2 regions of the Cupriavidus taiwanensis LMG 19424 genome follow, and region 1 is predicted to be linked to the other one. Evidence: predicted binding sites of a transcription regulator. Region 1 holds the regulator's gene; the other holds the start of a gene.
The links. The regulator NrdR, encoded in region 1, represses ribonucleotide reductase genes. The targets are predictions, from matches to a motif close to CACNANATNTNGTG.
Positions count from the first base shown of each region.

Region 1 (7,403 bases):
ACGCTGACCTTTGCCAATCCCTTTGCCGGTCAGCCCGGGCAGCCGGCGACGCTCGGCTGGACCCAGACCATCAGCCTGATGAACCGACCATGACAAGCGCCCAGCCCGCCCGTTTCCGCGTCGGCTCAGGCGCCGCGCCGCGCGGCTATGTCCTGATCATCGGCCTGCTGTTCCTGCTGATCCTGTCGCTGCTGTCGGTGACGATGTTCCGCGGCTTCGGCCTGCAGGAGAAGATCGCCGGCAACACCCGCGAGAAGCAGCGCGCGTTCGAGGCCGCGCAGGGCGCGCTGCAGTACGGCGAGTGGTGGCTGGGGCAGGGCAACGGCTCCGCCGGCGCCGCCTGCAACACCGTGATCGACGCCAACGACCCGGCCAACCTGCAGGTCTGCGCGAACGCGCTGGCAGACCCGGCCAACCTGCCGTGGACGCCGGCGCGGGCGGATTATCTGCCGCCGTCGATGCGCCTTGCGACGGCCGGCAGCCCCGGCGGCCTGAACGGCACCGACATCAACTATGCGCGCGCGCCCAGCCTCTACATCCACTATCTGGGCCTGTCGCCGGATGGCCTGTCGATGCTGTTCCGCGTGACCGGCGCCGGCTACGGCGGCAGCGACGGCACTGCCGCGGTGGTGCAGAGCACCTACCAGCTTGGCGCCGGCACCAAGGACCTCGGGAAAGAGTGATGAGCCAACCTCCACGCCTCGCTGGCATTCCCGCCGTCGTGAGCGCCGCCGTCAGCGCCCTCGTCAACGCGGTCCTGGCGGGCCAGGCGCATGCGCTGGTGATCCAGGACAACCTCAACGGCGCTGCGTCCTCTTACGACTGGGTGGCGCTGAATGGCGCGTGCCTGACCGCAGGCAACGGCACCGGCTCGATTCCGGGCTGCGCCACATCCAGCTTCACCTACTACCGGGACCGCAATTCGAAGCTGGTGGGGGGCGCCAGCGGCACCGTGCCGGATGCCGCGGGCTACGGCGCGCTGCGGCTTACCAACGGCGACACGGCCGAGGGCGCGAACGGCGACAACCAGACCGGCGCGGTGGTGTCCCGCTTCACCTTCGGCATGCAGGAAGGGCTGCAGGTCACGTTCTCCACCGTCACCTACGGCGGCGACAACCTGCGCGGCACCGGCGCCGACGGCATCAGCTTCTACCTGGCCGACGGCAGCAAGAGCCCGACCGTGGGCGGGCTGGGCGGCAGCCTTGGCTACAGCTGCTCGAACGTCAATGGCGCTTACGACGGCGTGGCGGGGGGCTATATCGGCATCGGCATCGACGAGTTCGGCAACTTCTCGAACAAGGCCGACAACACCGACTCGGGCCCGGCCTTCCAGGCCAACCGCATCAGCGTGCGCGGCTCGGGCGATACCAACTGGGCCGGCCTGCGCGCCGCCTATCCGGCCTATTACCCCGACAGCCTGAGCGCCAGCAAGCGCGCGCAGGCGGTGCAGAACACCTGCGCGCGCGGCTATGTGCAGGACTGGAGCAGCGGCAAGGACGGCGGCGATGTCAAGGGACGGCGGCTGGCCTACAACTACCGCATGCTCGGCATCAGCGACCTGCCCGACAAGATCGCCAACCAGCAGGCGGTGTCGAAGCCGACGCGGGCCAGGGGCATTCCCATCGTCTATTCGCTCAAGCTGACCCAGAACGGGCTGCTGAGCATGTCCTACAGCTACAACGGCGGCGCGGCCACGCCGGTGATCACCGACCAGGACATCACGCAGGCCAACGGGCCGGTGCCGGCGTCGCTGCGCTTCGGCTTTGCCGCGGGGACCGGCAGCGGCAGCAACGTGCACGAGATCACCTGCTTCAAGGCCGAGCCGGTGGGCCAGTCGAGCAGTTCGGCCGGCACCAACGTGCAGCAGTCGGCGCGGGTCGAGGCCGGCTCGCAGGTGTACCTGGCCTACTACCATCCGACCAACTGGTGGGGCGAGCTGAGCGCGCAGAACCTGCTCTACGATCCGGTCACCGACTCGGTGTCGATTGCCACCGTGGCCAACTGGAACGCGCACTGCACGCTGACCGGCGGCCACTGCGCGGCGACCGGCACCCCGGTGGTTGCGCAGGCGCCGGACAGCCGGAAGATCCTGACCTGGAGCGGCAGCGCCGGCATCCCGCTGCGCTGGGACACCAACCTGCCCGCCGCGCTGAAGGCCAGGTTGACCGCGGGCGATGCCACGCCGGGCGGCGACCGCCTCGACTACCTGCGCGGGGACCGCAGCAAGGAGCTGACCGCGGCCGGCGCAGGGCTGTTCCGCAAGCGCACCGGCGTGCTGGGCGACATCATCGATTCCAGCCCGGCCTGGGTCGGCGCGCCGTCATCGCCGTACAGCGGGCCGTGGACCGATGCCTTGTACAAGCGCGCCAGTCCGGCCGAGCCCGCCGGCAGCTATGACGCCTTCCGGCAAGCCAGGGCGCAGCGGCTCAATGTGGTCTATGTCGGCGCCAACGACGGGCTGCTGCACGGCTTCCGCTCCGGCTACTACAACGCGGCGGGCGCCTTCGTCGGCAACGACGCCAACAAGCCCAACGACGGCCGCGAGGTGCTGGCCTACATGCCCGGCGCGGTAATCGACACCATCCATTCGACCAATGCGGCGCTCGCCTACAGTTCGCCGCAATACGTGCACAACCTGTTTGTCGATGCCACGCCAGGCACCGGCGACCTGTACTACGACGGTGCCTGGCATACCTGGCTGGTCGGCGGCCTGGGGCCGGGCGCGAACCGCGGCGGGCCGCTCGCCAGCAAGACCGCGATCGCGACCGGCGGCGCGCTCTACGCGCTCGACGTGACCGATCCGGAGCGTTTCGGCGATACCCCGGCGGCGGCCAGCGCCACGGTGATCGGCGAGTGGAACAACACGCTGCAGTGCACCGGCGACAGCGCTTGCGGCGACAACCTCGGCAGCACCTACGGCACGCCCGTGATCCGCCGCCTGCACAACGGCCAGTGGGCGGTGCTGTTCGGCAACGGGCTTAACAGCAAGAGCGGCTCCGCCGGCCTGTTCATCATGCTGGTCGACCCGGCCGACGGCTCGCGCAGCTTCCGCTATCTCGGCACCGGCTACGGCCCGCAGCAGGACCCGGCCGGCGCCGGCAGCCGCAACGGCATTGCCTATGTCACCCCGGCCGACCTCGACGGCGACCACATTACCGACTACGTCTACGCCGGCGACGTGTTCGGCAACCTGTGGCGCTTCGATCTGACCTCGGACAATCCGGACCACTGGCGCGCCAGCAGCAGCCCGTTGATGCAGACCGGCGGCAAGCCGATCACCACCAGGGTGGCGGTGGGCTCGGTGCCCGGCACAGGAACCGGCGCCGCGGCGATGCCGCGCGTGGTGGTGGCGTTCGGCACGGGGCGCCGGCTGGAGCAGACGCAGGGCAGCGAAGCGGTGTTCGAGCCGGGCGGGCAGGGGCTGTATGGCGTGTGGGACTGGGACATGGCGGCATGGAACGCAGTGGCCGGCGCGCAGGCGCGCTACGCGTCGCTGGCCAGCGCCACGCAGCCGCTGTCCGGCGCCAATCTGACGCAGCAATCGATAACCGCCGAAGGGCGCGCGGCCGGCAGCACGGTGACGGTGCGCACGGTCAGCGCCAACAAGGTGTGCTGGCAAGGCTCGACCGCCTGCGCCAGCGGCAACAACAAATATGGCTGGCAGCTGCCGCTGCCGGCGGCGACGCGCGAGCAGGTGATCTACAACCCCGTGATCGCCTACGGCATGGTGATCGTGAACACCACCATCCCGCCCGGTTCGGCGCTGTCGCAGGCGCTGTCGTGCAATGCCGAGGTGCCGTCGGGCTTCACCATGGGCGTGTCGATGGGCTCGGGCGGCGCGGCCGCGCAGTCGTTCTTCAGCAGCACCAACAGCAGCACCTTCCCGCTGCTGAACAACGGCATTGTCAGCGGCATCGGCCTGAGCGGCACCGGCACGCCGTCGGTGGTGACCGCGAAGAAGCGGCCCTACCTGGTGCAGCAGACCGTGGGCGGCAGCGGCGCCATCACGCAGATCAACCCCGGCGCCAATGGCGCCGGCGCCCGCCTCAACTGGATACGCCTGCGCTGACCACCATGAACCAGACTGCCTTCCCATCGCCGCGCCGCGCCGCCGCGGGCTTCACGCTGATCGAACTGATGATCGCGGTGGCGATCGCCGCGATCCTGGCCGCGATCGCCTATCCGTCCTACACGGAGCATGTGCGCAAGTCGCGCCGCACCGACGCCAGGACCGCTTTGCTCGATCTCGCGGCGCGCCAGGAGCGGCTGTTCAGCACGCAGAACGTCTATGGCGGCACGCCTGCCGCGCTGGGCTATGCCGGCGCGGCTTTCCCGGTGCAGATCCAGTCGGGCGCGCAGGCGTACTACCAGCTGACGGTTGTGGCGGGCAATCCGGCCACCAGCTATACCGCGACGGCAACGCCCGTCGGCGCGCAGGCGGGGGACGACTGCGGCAGCTATACCCTTAACCACCTGGGGCTGCAGGGGAACACCGGGATGCGCGCCGGCGTGGCGTCGGCGCAGTGCTGGTAGCGGAAAACGCGGACGTCAGCGCTTGCCGCTGCCGGCGGTGACTTCCGCCAGCACGTCCGAGAATTCGGACACGTCTTCAAAGCTGCGGTACACCGAGGCAAAGCGGATATAGGCGATCTTGTCGAGCTTGCGCAGCTCGCGCATCACCAGCTCGCCGACCTGGCTGCTGGGGATTTCCTTTTCGCCCAGGGCCAGCAGCTTTTCCTCGATCCGGGTGATGGCTTCGTCGATGGCTTCGGCCGAGACCGGGCGCTTGCGCAACGCCAGCCGCATCGAATCCTTCAGCTTGGCACGGGCGTAGTCCACGCGCGAGCCGTTTTTCTTGACGATGGCGGGGAAGAACAGCTCGATCCGCTCATAGGTGGTGAAGCGGCGGTCGCAGGCCTCGCAGCGGCGGCGCCGGCGCACGGCATCGCCGTCTTCCGACATGCGCGTGTCGAGAACCTGGGTATTGGAATGACCGCAAAAGGGGCATTTCATGCCGGACCACCTTCAGTTGAACCCCATCGCCTTGTCCGTGTTGTCGTTCTGCGGCGGCAGGGCGGGTTGGCGAGGCCCGCGGTCCGCCCCGTGGGGGTGGACCGCGGAGCTGCCGGCCGCCCATGCGTGCGCGCGGGCGGCCTGGTACCGTCAGCCGTAGACCGGGAAACGCTTGGTCAGGGCCGACACCTGCTCGCGCACCGCGGCGATGTTGGCGGCGTCGTGCGGGTTGTCCAGCACGTCGGCGATCAGGTTGCCGACGATGCGGGCTTCTTCTTCCTTGAAGCCGCGCGTGGTCATGGCCGGCGAGCCGACGCGGATGCCCGAGGTGACGAACGGCTTTTCCGGGTCGTTCGGAATCGCGTTCTTGTTCACGGTCAGGTGCGCCTCGCCCAGGATGCGCTCGGCTTCCTTGCCGGTGATGTTCTTGGCGCGCAGGTCGACCAGCATCACGTGGCTCTCGGTGCGGCCCGAGACGATGCGCAGGCCGCGCGCGATCAGGGTCTCGGCCAGCACCGCGGCGTTCTTCACCACCTGCTGCTGGTAGGCCTTGAATTCCGGCGTCAGCGCTTCCTTGAACGCCACCGCCTTGCCGGCGATTACGTGCATCAGCGGGCCGCCCTGGATGCCGGGGAAGATCGACGAGTTGATCGCCTTCTCGTGCTCGGCCTTCATCAGGATCACGCCGCCGCGCGGGCCGCGCAGGCTCTTGTGGGTGGTGGTGGTGACGAAGTCGGCGTGCGGAACCGGGTTCGGGTAGACGCCCGCGGCGATCAGGCCGGCGTAGTGGGCCATGTCGACCATGAAATAGGCGCCGATCGACTTGGCCACCTTGCCGATGCGCTCGAAGTCGATGCGCAGCGCGAAGGCCGAGGCACCGGCGATGATCAGCTTGGGCTTCTTCTCTTGCGCCAGCTTTTCCAGCGCGTCGTAGTCGATGTCTTCCTGGGCGTTCAGGCCGTAGCTGACCACGTTGAACCACTTGCCGCTCATGTTCAGCGCCATGCCGTGGGTCAGGTGGCCGCCTTCGGCCAGGCTCATGCCCATGATGGTGTCGCCCGGCTTGAGCACGGCGAAGTACACGCCCTGGTTGGCCTGCGAGCCCGAGTTGGGCTGCACGTTGGCGGCCTCGGCGCCGAACAGCTGCTTGACGCGATCAATGGCCAGCTGCTCGACGATGTCGACGTACTCGCAACCGCCGTAGTAGCGCTTGCCGGGATAGCCCTCGGCATACTTGTTGGTCAGCTGCGAACCCTGCGCGGCCATCACCGCGGGCGAGGTGTAGTTCTCGGAGGCGATCAGCTCGATGTGGTCTTCCTGGCGCTGGTTTTCCTGCTGGATGGCGGCAAAGACCTCGGGGTCGATCTGGTCGATCGTAAAACGGCTGCGTTCGAACATGGCGAAACTCGTCTGAAAAAAGGGAATCCGATTCAGGCATCGGGGGTAGGGCGCGCGGGGAAGGCTAGCGGCGACCGGCACCGGCGGCGGTTTGGCCGTCGGCGCAGGGCGCACCCTGCTTCCCATTCGCTGCCCAGGCGAGCGGCAGGCATGACTCGCGTCAACGCCATGGCGTTGGAAACTTCACGCCAGAGAACTTGCGCTTCCTCGTGGTAGTGCCCACTGACTTCGCCAGTCGCGCAAGATGGAATGGTTGCGCGCAGTGTAGCGCGAGGCGGCCGCCCGCCGCAAGCCATGGACCCGCCAGCCAAGGGCTGGCAAGGGCTGGCGAGGCCCTGGCCAGCAACTTGCTGTTGCAAAGTCGTCCTGCGGGTTTACACGAAACGGGTATCGCTCTCCGTTACAATCGCGGCCATGACAAACTTTGTCTGGACCCTGCGGGTGTACTGGGAAGACACCGATGCAGGCGGCGTAGTCTTCTACGCCAACTACCTCAAGTTCTTCGAGCGCGCCCGCACTGAGTGGCTGCGCTCGCTCGGCATCGAACAGCAGGCGCTCGCCGACCAGGCGGGCGTGGTCTTCATCGTCCGCAGTACGGCGGTGGACTACAATGCGCCCGCCCGGCTGGACGACCAGCTTGAGATCCGCACGCGCATCGACCGGGTCGGCCCGGCTTCGGTGCAGTTCACCCAGGAAGCCTGGCGTGGCGAGCTGATGCTCGCGACCGGCGCGATCCGCGTTGGCTGCGTCGATAAAAGCACTTTTCGCCCCGCCCCGATCCCCGACCCCGTTCTAGCCACCATCAAGTCAGCACGATGAATCCCGTGACCGTCACGCAAGACATGTCGATCGTAACGCTGGTGCTCCACGCCAGCGTGCTGGCACAGGCCGTCATGGCGCTGTTGCTCGTCATGTCGCTGTTTTCGTGGACCTATATCTTCCGCAAGCACCTGGCGGTGCGTTCGGCGCGCACCCAGACCGAAGGCTTCGAG
Region 1 is NC_010528.1:2,457,877-2,465,279, reverse strand. It holds gene RALTA_RS11300 (PilW family protein) at 1-93, shown strand, start outside; gene RALTA_RS11295 (pilus assembly PilX family protein) at 90-683, shown strand; gene RALTA_RS11290 (pilus assembly protein) at 683-4,069, shown strand; gene RALTA_RS11285 (type IV pilin protein) at 4,075-4,533, shown strand; gene nrdR (transcriptional regulator NrdR) at 4,549-5,013, opposite strand; gene glyA (serine hydroxymethyltransferase) at 5,164-6,411, opposite strand; ZMP/ZTP riboswitch at 6,536-6,660, opposite strand; gene ybgC (tol-pal system-associated acyl-CoA thioesterase) at 6,826-7,230, shown strand; gene tolQ (protein TolQ) at 7,227-7,403, shown strand, end outside.

Region 2 (7,403 bases), 380 kb from region 1:
AGCCACTTCATCCCCTCTTGGTAGGCATCGCCGCCTACTTTTCCACTCAGAGCGGTATCAAAGTTGGGGAGCGAGAAAGCAGCACGGCCACGAATCTCATCTCGGATGATGTCCAGGATTTCCGTTACACCAGGCACACCAACGCCGTCCTTCACTGACAGCGGTGACCCGACAAGGAAGGCCACGGGACGCTTTGTCGCAACAGCGGCGATGAGAAGGTCTTCTTTTGATAGTAGCTCGAAGGACATCGTCACAGGTGATTACTAGGGGTAAGTGAAGGAATAGATTTGCGCCGGAGCATACCCGAAAACGATTTCAGATGGCTGCTTTCAGGGCCGATGTCGATCGGCCCATTCTGGCCGATTGCAGCCACTTGTTTTCTCTAGCTATGAAAAATGGGAGCCATCAGCTCCCATTTCTCATCATCAAAGCAAAAAACAACCAACTCAATCCCAGCTCAACGCCCCACCCGTCTGATACTCAATAACTCGCGTCTCAAAGAAGTTGCGTTCCTTCTTCAGATCGATCATCTCGCTCATCCACGGGAACGGGTTCTCCTCATTCGGGAACAACTGGTCAAGACCAATCTGCTGGCACCGACGATTGCAGATGAACCGCAGATACGACTTGAACATCGGCGCATTCAGCCCCAGCACCCCACGCGGCATTGTGTCTTCCGCATAGCGATACTCCAGATCCACCGCCTTCTTGAACAACTCCGTAATCTCAGCCTTGAACTCCGCCGTCCAAAGATGCGGATTCTCCAGCTTGATCTGGTTGATCAGGTCAATCCCAAAATTGCAGTGCAGCGACTCATCCCGCAGGATGTACTGATACTGCTCCGCAGCCCCAGTCATCTTGTTCTGCCGCCCCATCGCCAGGATCTGCGTGAAGCCCACATAGAAGAACAGCCCTTCCATGATGCAGGCGAACACGATCAGCGACTTCAGGAGCTTCTGGTCGTTTTCCGGCGTGCCGGTCTTGAACGACGGGTCGGTCAGCGTGTCGATGAACGGGATCAGGAACTCGTCCTTGTCGCGGATCGACTGCACTTCGTGGTACGCGTTGAAGATCTCGGCTTCGTTCAGGCCCAGCGATTCAACAATGTACTGGTAGGCGTGCGTGTGGATAGCCTCTTCAAAGGCCTGGCGCAGCAGGTACTGGCGGCATTCGGGCGCGGTGATCTGGCGGTAGGTGCCCAGCACGATGTTGTTGGCGGCCAGCGAGTCGGCGGTGACGAAGAAGCCCAGGTTGCGCTTGATGATGCGGCGCTCGTCCTCGGTCAGGCCGTTGGGGTCTTTCCACAGGGCGATGTCGCGGGACATGTTGATTTCCTGCGGCATCCAGTGGTTGGCGCAGCCGGCCAGGTACTTTTCCCACGCCCACTTGTACTTGAACGGGACGAGCTGGTTGACGTCGGTCGAGCCGTTGATGACGCGCTTGTCGGCGGCGTTGACGCGCCGGTTGCTTTGCGCGGCGGCGGCATTGGGGTTGTTGCCCAGGATGCCGGCTTGCGTGGCGCTCGACGGCAGGACGCCTTGCTGGTCAGCGGTGGCAGGGGCGGCAGCAGGTTGCAGGGGAGGCTGCGGTGCGGCCTGCGAGGTGGCGTCAACGTCGTCCCAATTTAGCATCGTCATATTCTCCTATTCAGTCCAATCGCATTCTGTAAGCTACTAAGCATCTACAGGGGCGCATCTCTACATCTCTTTCCTTCGCAGCCTTCAAAAAAACTGCAAAGGAAAGAGAAGGGCCTTGCGGCCCTTCCGTTACTTCTGATTACTTCGAAGTCTTAGCCGGCGTGCGCCTGATCGTCTCCACCGTAGTGGTGTTGGGACGGCGCTGCGCCTCACGCACCGGAATGAACTGCCCAGTTCCTGCGTCGCGGCCAATCTTCTGAGGGGGCGGGGTCTTCTTGGACATCCCAATCTCCTTCAAAAAGCTTCACACCAACTTGGCTTGCTCCGGTGCTAAGATCCGTTTGCCCAACGATGCCGGAGGGCCAAAGGTCTAGTGCCTTAACCTTCAGCCTTGTTGCAAAGCCCGCGGTGTTCCACCACCGCGGGCTTTTTCTTTTACTGGCAGGCTTCGCACTCTTCAAAGCCAGGGTCACCCGGGCGCATCGTGCAGACCGCGCCTTCGGCTTCCGGCATGGCCGGGGCCGATGCAGCTGCCGCGTCCAGGGCGGAGCCGCTGTCGCTGCCCGACGACACCGCGTTCAGCGAGCCGCGCGACACGGTCGACTTCTCCACGTGCGTGGCAGCCATGGTGCGCAGGTAGTACGTGGTCTTCAGGCCGCGCAGCCAGGCCAGCTTGTAGGTGTCGTCCAGCTTCTTGCCCGAGGCGCCGGCCATGTAGATGTTCAGGGACTGGGCCTGGTCGATCCACTTCTGGCGGCGGCTGGCGGCTTCCACCAGCCAGGTCGGCTCGACTTCGAACGCGGTGGCGTAGATGTCGCGCAGGTCTTGCGGAATGCGGTCGATACGCGACAGCGAGCCGTCGAAGTACTTCAGGTCGGCGACCATCACTTCGTCCCACAGGCCACGTTCCTTCAGGTCGCGCACCAGGTAGTCATTGACCACGGTGAACTCGCCCGACAGGTTCGACTTCACGTACAGGTTCTGGAACGTCGGCTCGATGCACGCGGATACGCCGATGATGTTCGAGATCGTGGCGGTCGGCGCGATCGCGATGCAGTTCGAGTTGCGCATGCCGTGCTGCTTGATGCGGGCACGCAGGCTGGTCCAGTCCATGCTGCTGGACATGTCCACGTCCAGGTAGCCGCCGCGCTCTTCGGCCAGCAGCTTGAGCGAGTCCTGCGGCAGGATGCCGCGATCCCACAGCGAGCCGGTGTAGGTCTCGTAGCGGCCACGCTCTTCGGCCAGCTCGGTGGAGGCCTGGTAGGCGTAGTAGCACACGGCTTCCATCGAGGTGTCGGCGAACTTCACCGCGGCGTCGCTGGAGTACGGCGTGCGCAGCACGTGCAGGCAGTCCTGGAAGCCCATGATGCCCATGCCGACCGGGCGGTGGCGCAGGTTGGAGTTGCGGGCCTTCTCGACAGCGTAGTAGTTGATGTCGATGACGTTATCCAGCATCCGCATGGCGGTGCGGATGGTCTTCTGCAGCTTGGCGTGGTCGAGCGCGTACGAGCCGTCAGCCTGCTTGGCCAGGTGGGCCACCAGGTTCACCGAACCCAGGTTGCACACGGCGATTTCGCTGTCGTTGGTATTCAGCGTGATTTCCGTGCACAGGTTGGAGCTGTGGACGACGCCGACGTGCTGCTGCGGGCTGCGGATGTTGCAAGGATCCTTGAAGGTGATCCACGGGTGGCCGGTTTCGAACAGCATGCCCAGCATCTTGCGCCAGAGCTGCATGGCCGGGACCTTCTTGAACAGCTTCAGTTCGCCGTTGGCGGCCTTGGCTTCGTAGCCCAGGTAGGCCTTCTCGAATGCCTTGCCGACCTTGTCGTGCAGGTCCGGGCAGGTGGACGGCGAGAACAGCGTCCATTCGGCGTTTTCCATCACGCGCTTCATGAACAGGTCCGGAATCCAGTTGGCCGTGTTCATGTCGTGGGTGCGGCGGCGGTCGTCGCCGGTGTTCTTGCGCAGCTCCAGGAATTCTTCGATGTCCAGGTGCCACGTTTCCAGGTAGGCGCAGACGGCGCCCTTACGCTTGCCGCCCTGGTTCACGGCCACGGCGGTGTCGTTCACCACCTTCAGGAACGGGACCACGCCCTGGCTCTTGCCGTTGGTGCCCTTGATGTGCGAGCCCAGTGCGCGCACGTTGGTCCAGTCATTGCCCAGGCCGCCGGCGAACTTGGACAGCAGCGCGTTTTCCTTGAGCGCTTCGTAGATGCCTTCCAGGTCGTCCGAGACTGTGGTCAGGTAGCACGACGACAGCTGCGAGCGCTGGGTGCCCGAGTTGAACAGGGTCGGCGTGGACGACATGAAGTCGAACGACGACAGCAGCTGGTAGAACTCGATGGCGCGCGCTTCGCGGTCCTTCTCGTTCAGCGCCAGGCCCATGGCCACGCGCATGAAGAAGGCTTGCGGCATTTCGATGCGGGTTTCATCGATATGCAGGAAGTAGCGGTCGTACAGGGTCTGCAGGCCGAGGTAGTTGAACTGGAAGTCGCGGCCGGCGTCCAGCGCGGCGCCCAGGCGGGCCAGGTCGAAGGTGGCCAGCTTCTCGTCCAGCAGCTCGGCGGCAATACCGCGCGCGATGAACTTGGGGAAGTACTCGGCGTAGCGGGTGGCCATCTCGGCCTGGGTCACTTCGGTGCCGAGGATTTCCTTGCGGATGGTGTGCAGCAGGATACGGGCGGTGACCTGGCTGTAGTCCGGGTCCTTCTCGATCAGGGTACGCGCGGCCAGGATGGCGGAGTCGTACACCTGCGTCATCGGCACGCCTTCGTACAGGTTCTTCAGCGTTTCCTTCAGGATCGGCTCGGCGCTGACGGCATCGCCCAGGCCGGAGCAGGCGTTGTCGATCAGGGCGTGCAGCGCGACGATGTCGAGCGGCTTGGTCACGCCGGCGTCGGTCACGTTGATGCTGATGCCGGCTTCCTGCACGCGGGCGACGGCCTGCGCGCTGGCGCTGGCGCGCTCGGCCTTGCGCTTCTCGCGGTACAGCACATAGGCGCGGGCGACTTCATGCTCGCCCGAGCGCATCAGCGACAGTTCGACCTGGTCCTGCACGTCTTCGATGTGGATGGCGCCACCGCTCGGGCGGCTGCGCACCAGCGCGCGCACCACGTTGTCGGTCAGCTGCTCGACGATCTCGCGCACGCGCGCCGACGCGGCGCCCTGCCCGCCGTTGACGGCGAGGAAGGCCTTGGTCATGGCGACGGCGATCTTGGACGGCTCGAACGCCACCACGGCACCGTTGCGACGAATGATCTTGTGATCCGGGTAATTCGAGGTCGCGGCGCTGGGGGTCTGCTGCGTGGTCGGGGCCTGGCTGGCAACTCCGGCGGCGGCGCCACCCGTGGTGATTTCGTTCTGTGCCGTTTGCATGAGAACTCCTGTTTTTACCCTGGCTATTTAGAGACAAAAGAGTCCCTGGCGAAATGCGGCGGAAAGCGCATCCGGCCCGCAATGTTCGGGGGCTGGACGTACTGCCTTGACTGACATTTCGCCAGGGACTCTTGGTGATGCGCCGGCTTCGCGGAGGGATGATGCTGCCATGTCACATTGCCGTCATGACGGTATGCGATGGCTGCCTCACACTCGGGCCGGCTCCCCGGTCTGACTACTAGATGTAGTGGTCGATACGAGAAACTGGCCCAAGTATAGTGAAGCGAATGCGAAAAACCAGTCTTGACAAGCGTAGTTGCCACACCCGGCGGCATGTGTGCGGCGGCGCCACATTCCCGGGAACCGCGCTACGACAAGGGATGGGGGCAAGTCGTGCGCAAGCGCACATTTTCTGCAAAATTTTTTTATCAGAGCGGAGGTCCGATAGCCCACCCGATTGTAGGGAATTGGCTAAGTGACATGGCACCGACATGTGGCCGTGGCAACCCCGCCGCGCACTTTAATCGTGCGAGGGGCGGTAGGGTAACAGGTTTGGCGCAACCCCCGCGAGCCGGGCAAAACGGTTCCAGTCGAAATGCGGTCCCGGGTCGGTCTTGCGGCCCGGCGCGATATCGCTATGTCCGGCGATGGCCTGCACGGGATAAGCGGCGCGCAGCGCCCGCACCAGCGCGGCGGTGGTGTTGTACTGCGCGGCAGTGAACGGCACGTCGTCGGTGCCCTCGATCTCGATGCCGATCGAAAAATCGTTGCAGCGCGCCCGGCCAAAAAACTCGGACTGCCCCGCATGCCAGGCCCGCTGCGTGCACGGCACGAACTGCACCAGTTCGCCGGAGCGGGTCACCAGGAAGTGCGCGGACACCTGGATCTGGTGGATGGTGGCAAAGAACGGATGCTTGTCCGGATCGAGCCGGTTCTGGAAGAAGGCCTCGATGTCGCCGCTGCCGAACTGGCCGGGCGGCAGGCTGATGTTGTGCAGCACCACCAGGTCCACCGGCATGCCGTCCGGGCGCGCGTCGAAATTGGGCGACGGCACGCGGCGCGCGGCCGGGACCCAGCCGTCGGCGCCGGGCAGAAAGGACGAGGACGAGGACGACGACGAGGACGCGGGCGCGGTCATGGCGTGCCCTCGCCTTCCACCGCGCCGCGGTCGGCGGCGTCCATGGCCTCGCGGATGCCAAGTTGCTGGATGCGGTAGCGCAGCTGGCGCAGGTTCAGGCCCAGCAGCGGCGCGGCCGCGGTGCGGTTGAAGTTGGTCTGCGCCAGCGCCTGCAGGATCAGTTCGCGCTCGACCGCTTCCAGTTTGGCCGGCAGGTCGATCGGGAAGACGATGCCGCGGCAGGCACGCTCGGCGGGGTCGCCGGCGGGCTCGGGTTCGGGTGCGGCGTGCGCGGGGGCTGCCGGGAGCGGTTCGGCCGGGGGCGGTACAGGCGCAGGCGTTGCGGCGGCCGGCACGGGCGCCACCACGCCGGTGCCCCAGGGGGCGTACGGGTAAGGCGCCATCGGCTGGGGCGCCATCGTCGGCGCCGGTGCCGGCATCAGCCCGGCGCGCCCGGTGCCCGCGTCCAGCGGTCCCAGGTCGGCCAGCGCGATGTCATCGCTTTCCGCAAACGCGTAGGCGCGCTCGAGCAGGTTTTCCAGCTCGCGCACATTGCCCGGGAACGGATAGGCCGCCAGCCGCTGCAGCGCCTCTGGCGACAGCCGCTTGGGGTGCGCATCGCCGTAGCGCACCGCCAGGTGGTCCAGGATGGCGCGGGCCAGCACCGGGATGTCTTCGCCACGCTCGCGCAGCGTGGGCATGCGCAGCGCCAGCACATTCAGCCGGTAATACAGGTCTTGCCGGAACTGCCCGGCCGCCACCATCGCCGCCAGGTCCTTGTGGCTGGCGCACATCACGCGCACGTCTACGGCGTCTTCGCGGCTGGCGCCGATCTTGCGCACGCGGCGCTCCTGCAGCGCGCGCAGCAGCTTGACCTGCATCGGCAGCGGCAGGTCGGCCACTTCATCGAGCAGCAGCGTGCCGCCGTTGGCGGCCTGGAAGAAGCCGCCGCGCTCGGCATCGGCGCCGGTGAAGGCCCCTTTGACGTAGCCGAAGAATTCGGACTCCATCAGGTTCTCGGGGATGGCGCCGCAGTTGACGGCGACGAACGGATGCGCGGCGCGCGCGCTGGTGGCGTGGATGGCGCGCGCGGCGCGCTCCTTGCCGCTGCCGGATTCGCCGCTGATGACCACCGGCGCCATGCTGCGCGCCAGCCGCGACAGCGAGCGGCGCACCTCCTGCATCGCCGCGGAATGGCCGGGCAGCAGCGCCGCGGCGCGGTCGGCGGCCTGCTCCGCCGCCGCGGCGGCGTCGGCATCGGCGTTGTCGCGCGG
Region 2 is NC_010528.1:2,839,186-2,846,588, forward strand. It holds gene RALTA_RS29085 (SIR2 family protein) at 1-248, opposite strand, end outside; gene RALTA_RS13060 (ribonucleotide-diphosphate reductase subunit beta) at 447-1,631, opposite strand; gene RALTA_RS30645 (hypothetical protein) at 1,777-1,920, opposite strand; gene RALTA_RS13065 (ribonucleoside-diphosphate reductase subunit alpha) at 2,073-5,012, opposite strand; gene ampD (1,6-anhydro-N-acetylmuramyl-L-alanine amidase AmpD) at 5,533-6,150, opposite strand; gene RALTA_RS13075 (sigma-54-dependent transcriptional regulator) at 6,147-7,403, opposite strand, start outside.
Region 2: RALTA_RS13065 (ribonucleoside-diphosphate reductase subunit alpha) is a predicted target of NrdR. The motif match lies at 5,249-5,262, and genes of this name have one in related genera.